One region of the Limosilactobacillus oris genome, then DNA from elsewhere that is predicted to be linked to it. Evidence: riboswitches for the same ligand, from Rfam matches in the RefSeq annotation. Region 1 holds a riboswitch; the other holds the start of a gene.

Region 1 (2,205 bases):
TAGGCCTCTGGAGTTACGCTGGCGTTATTGGGGGTCCCGGTGACCCGGAGACCGACCTGTTCGGGGGTAACAAAGCGGGCTTCGTAGCCCAACTGCTGGAGAATAATCGTCATCAATTGGGCGTTGAGCCGCTCGCCATGGGCCTTGAACGCGGCGAGAAGGTAGTTGTTATTGGGAAAGTGCCAGTTCGGCAACTTGTTAAGCCGTTCGGCTAGTGGGGCCAGCTTGGCCTGAGGAACGTTAAAATAGTCAGCAATCGCGGTATAACGGTCAATGATTTGGGTAACCGTTTCCTGGAACGGCTGTCCAGCGATTACTTGCTGGGCATATTTGATCAGGAGATCGGTGACCTTGGTATCATTTGCTGTCCGCTTACCAGGCGCAGAAGTGACAACGACCCGTCGCTGGGGGTCAGCAGTGATAATCTTAATCGCCTGGGCAAAGTGCTCACCATCTGCAAGTGAGCTGCCACCGAATTTAACGACTTTCATTTTTTAAGCACTCCTTTGGGAAAATGCCATTTGAACTCATTTTCCGTAAATAAATTTAACCGAATTCTAACATGTTTAAGAAAACTTGCAAGCACTGAATCTGAAAATCAAGTCTGTAATGGTGCACTTAACCAAAGCTAATTCTAGGGTTGCTTCATGCCAAATTAATTTTGCTATTGACTTTCTAATTATTTTTTTATAAACTAATTACAAATCGAAGAGGCGCAGCCAACACCAGTAAGTTGGGGGAGTTCCTGCCGGACGTTGATCCCCTCTGAACAGGGCGGCTGCCGAAGCACTTAACCGGGCGGCGGTTAGGCAGCTGGGGCGTGGTTGAATAAATCACGGACTGTCGCAGGACGGATAAGAGCCTGCGTTGCGCTATCGACAGATAAAATGGGTATTAGCTCCACTATTTGTTTTTGCGCAAATAGTGGATTTTTTTATCCCGTCGGTTTCCCCGTCAGCAGAATTGGAGGAATCAAGAATGAACGAACAGCTTTCAGCAAGCCAGCTTAACGCAGCCGGTCACCTAATGATTGGTGGCTGTGATAGCCTTGACCTGGCCCAGCAGTACGGAACGCCCCTGGTGGTTTATGATGTTAGTCAAATCCGGCACCAGATTCGCGCCTTTAAGCGGGTTTTCGAAGCTAACCAGGTTGAATACGAGGTTAGCTATGCTAGCAAGGCCTTTGCGGCGATTGCGATGTATCAAGTTGCCGACCAGGAGGGAGCCCATGTCGACGTAGTTTCCGGTGGCGAAATGTATACGGCATTGAAGGCCGGTTTCCCACTCTCCCATGCCAGTTTTCATGGCAACAATAAGTCATATGATGAGCTGGTAATGGCGGTTAAGAACAACATTGGCGTAATCGTGGTTGATAATTTTTACGAAATTAAGCTGCTAAACCAGGTGCTAACCGAACTGGACGCCCGGGTCAAAGTGATGTTGCGTATCACCCCGGGAATTTCCGCCCACACCAATAAGTACATCCAGACCGGCCAAGTCGACAGTAAGTTTGGCTTTGACTTAGAATCAGGACAGGCGGACAGGGCATTGGAGGCGGTCTTAGCGTCACCACGGATGACGATGATCGGCCTGCACGCTCACATCGGTTCACAAATTTTTGAACTGGCAGGGTTTGAAGGGGTTGCCAACAAGCTGGTGGAAGTAGCTAACCACTGGCAGCAGCGGTATGACTACCAAGCCCAGGTCATCAACGTTGGCGGGGGCTTTGGCATTCGTTATACAAAGGATGACCAACCGCTGCGGCCTGAGGAATTTGTCGATGCCATCATCAAGGCCATCAAGGCTGCGGTTGCGCCGACAGCTCTGGAAATGCCGGCAATCTGGATCGAACCGGGGCGGTCAATCGTTGGGCCGGCTGGCTATAACCTCTACACGGTTGGTTCCCGGAAAGACTTACCGGGTTACCGCCCGTTCGTCACCATTAACGGGGGAATGGGTGATAATATTCGTCCCGCCCTCTACCAAGCAGAGTACGAAACGGTGCTGGCAAGAGACCCCCAAGCACCATTGGCGGAACACGTCCGCCTGGCTGGGAAGTACTGTGAAAGTGGTGATATTTTAAGCCAGGACCAGGCCCTGCCGAAGACGAAACCGGGGGATGTTCTTGTAATGTTGGATACCGGGGCCTATGGATATGCAATGGCATCCAACTATAACCGAAATCCCCGGCCCGCAGTGGTCTTT
Region 2 (2,205 bases), 890 kb from region 1:
CTCCACGTTCTGTCCACAGATAACTATAATACAAAGGACAAAGGCAAAGATAGGCCCAAACGGGAACAGGGTCGCGTGGTACTTCAGTTCGTTCACGGAGTGGCCCTGAGCAACGAACGCCTTCCGGAAGCGGAAGTGGGAAACGGCAATTCCCAGCCAGGCAATGAAGCCGCATAGCCCGGAAGCGTCAGTCAGGTACATGTAAGCCTGAGGAACCACAAACTGGGTTGCGAACGCCAAAGTTGAGATAATCATCGTAAAAATCAATGCGTAAATTGGGATCCCCCGCCGGTTAACATAGCAGAGAAAGCGCCATGCATAACCCTCCCGCGCCTGGGAGTACAGCATCCGGGTAGAAGCGTATAGACCGGAGTTGGCCGCGGAAATCACCGCCGTCAAAATAACGGCATTCATGATACTGGCGGCCACCGCCAAGCCAGCCCGCTTAAAGATAATCGTAAACGGACTCATCGTAATGTTTTGCACATCCGCGTTCATCAAGTTTTTGTTGGTGTACGGCAGGATGCAGGCAATTACAAAGATTGCAAAAATATAGAACAGCAAAATCCGCCAGAAAGTAGAATGAATTGCCTTTGAAATTGACTTTTCCGGGGTAGCGGCTTCCCCAGCGGTGATTCCAACCAGTTCTGTTCCCTGGAAGGAGAAACCGGCAACCAGGAAGACACTAATGACGGCGGGCGCACCACCGACAAACGGCGCTTGCTTGTAGTGGAAGTTACTAAAGCCCACCGGCTTGCCGCCCATGATTCCGAGGATGATTGCCACCCCGACGACCAGGAAGACGATGACGGTAACTACCTTTACGAGGGCCAGCCAGTACTCCGTTTCACCATAGGAGCGAACAGAGAGGTAGTTGATTAGGAAAATCAGGACTAGGACCACCGTGCTGAAAACCCAGCTCGGTACATGGGGCAGCCAAAAGTTCATCACGATGCCGGCACTGGTGACGTCGACCGGGATCGTAATCGCCCAGTTGAACCAATAGTTCCAACCCATCGCAAATCCTAGGGCCGGGTCAACGAACTTCGTCGAGTAGGCCGAAAACGAACCGGTCAGTGGCATGTAGGTCGCCATTTCCCCCAAACTAGTCATCAGGAAGAAGACCATGATCCCCATGATAACGTAAGCGGTCAGGGCTCCTCCAGGTCCGGCGGTGGAAATCGCGGACCCTGACGTGATAAAGAGCCCGGTCCCGATGGTTCCCCCGAGGGCAATCATCGTCAGGTGCCGGGTTTCAAGAGTCCGTTTGATATGCCCTTCCTGTTGCCCTTGTGTACTTTCTGCCATATAACAATCCTCCAAATATTTTTTTGAAGAGGAAAATAAAAAGTCTCCCAACGGTGACCCCGTCAGAAGACTCCATTAACTTCTTAAATTAACGAATCAATCTTTAGGAAGCGCTCCGCAGTTGTGCGACAGTCCATGACCTCTTAGATCATGGCCCAACGGCTGGCAGGAATAAGACTACCGCCGTTTCGGCACCTTCCCCTTTCACAACTGGTCCAGCGCTTATTCGCCTCACAGCCGTTACTGATGAAAAGTGCAACCTCTTCATTTCATCAATATTATACACTCTTCACTCGTGACTGCAAGGAACTTTTTTCCACAGGACCTGGTCAGCCTCCTGCTTTACTAGCTGAAAGCCAGCCCGGCGCAGGACCCGCTGCGAAGCTAAATTATCCTTATCTGTCAAGGCAACGGTCAATTGCGTTGACTGAGCAGTTAGCCCCCTGACGGCCTCTGTCATAATCCCCCGACCACGGCAGGCTGGCGCGAGGAAGTAGCCAAGTTCAACCGCCCCCTCCCCGGCCAACTCACTCAGCTGGGTAAAGAGCAGGCCGGCTATTTTCCCTGGACAGCGTTGCTCGTAGATGGCGTAAAAATGCCCAGTCTGCAGGAGGAAGTCAACTTCAAAGCTGCTCGGCTGGGGGCCAGAAAAAAGAAGGTGCGCCCCCTGTTGAATCGTTGGATTGGCTAATAACTTTGCTAGTTGGCCGTCACCATCGTGGTTAATCCTTTTAATCATTAAACGTTCTGTTGTAATCATAATTATTTCCCGGGAAATTAAAAAGGCCAGGTAATTTCCCAGCCTCTCATTACTAGATATTCGAACTTGATAAAAACGATACCCGTTTCAATCGTGGTGCCCAGGCCACGTACAGCCATTCGGCTACTTGGAGCCAG

The links. A riboswitch is a leader RNA that binds a small molecule or an ion and turns the genes downstream of it on or off. The one in region 1 is predicted to bind lysine.
Region 2: linked by a shared signal. The riboswitch ahead of N4599_RS04945 (amino acid permease) and the one ahead of lysA (diaminopimelate decarboxylase) in region 1 are both predicted to bind lysine.

The regions. Positions count from the first base shown of each region.
Region 1 covers NZ_CP104398.1:60,234-62,438, forward strand. The annotation lists gene N4599_RS00380 (aspartate kinase) at 1-491, opposite strand, end outside; lysine riboswitch at 701-884, shown strand; gene lysA (diaminopimelate decarboxylase) at 979-2,205, shown strand, end outside.
Region 2 covers NZ_CP104398.1:951,970-954,174, forward strand. The annotation lists gene N4599_RS04945 (amino acid permease) at 1-1,308, opposite strand, end outside; lysine riboswitch at 1,409-1,581, opposite strand; gene N4599_RS04950 (GNAT family N-acetyltransferase) at 1,598-2,047, opposite strand; gene N4599_RS04955 (phosphatase PAP2 family protein) at 2,121-2,205, opposite strand, start outside.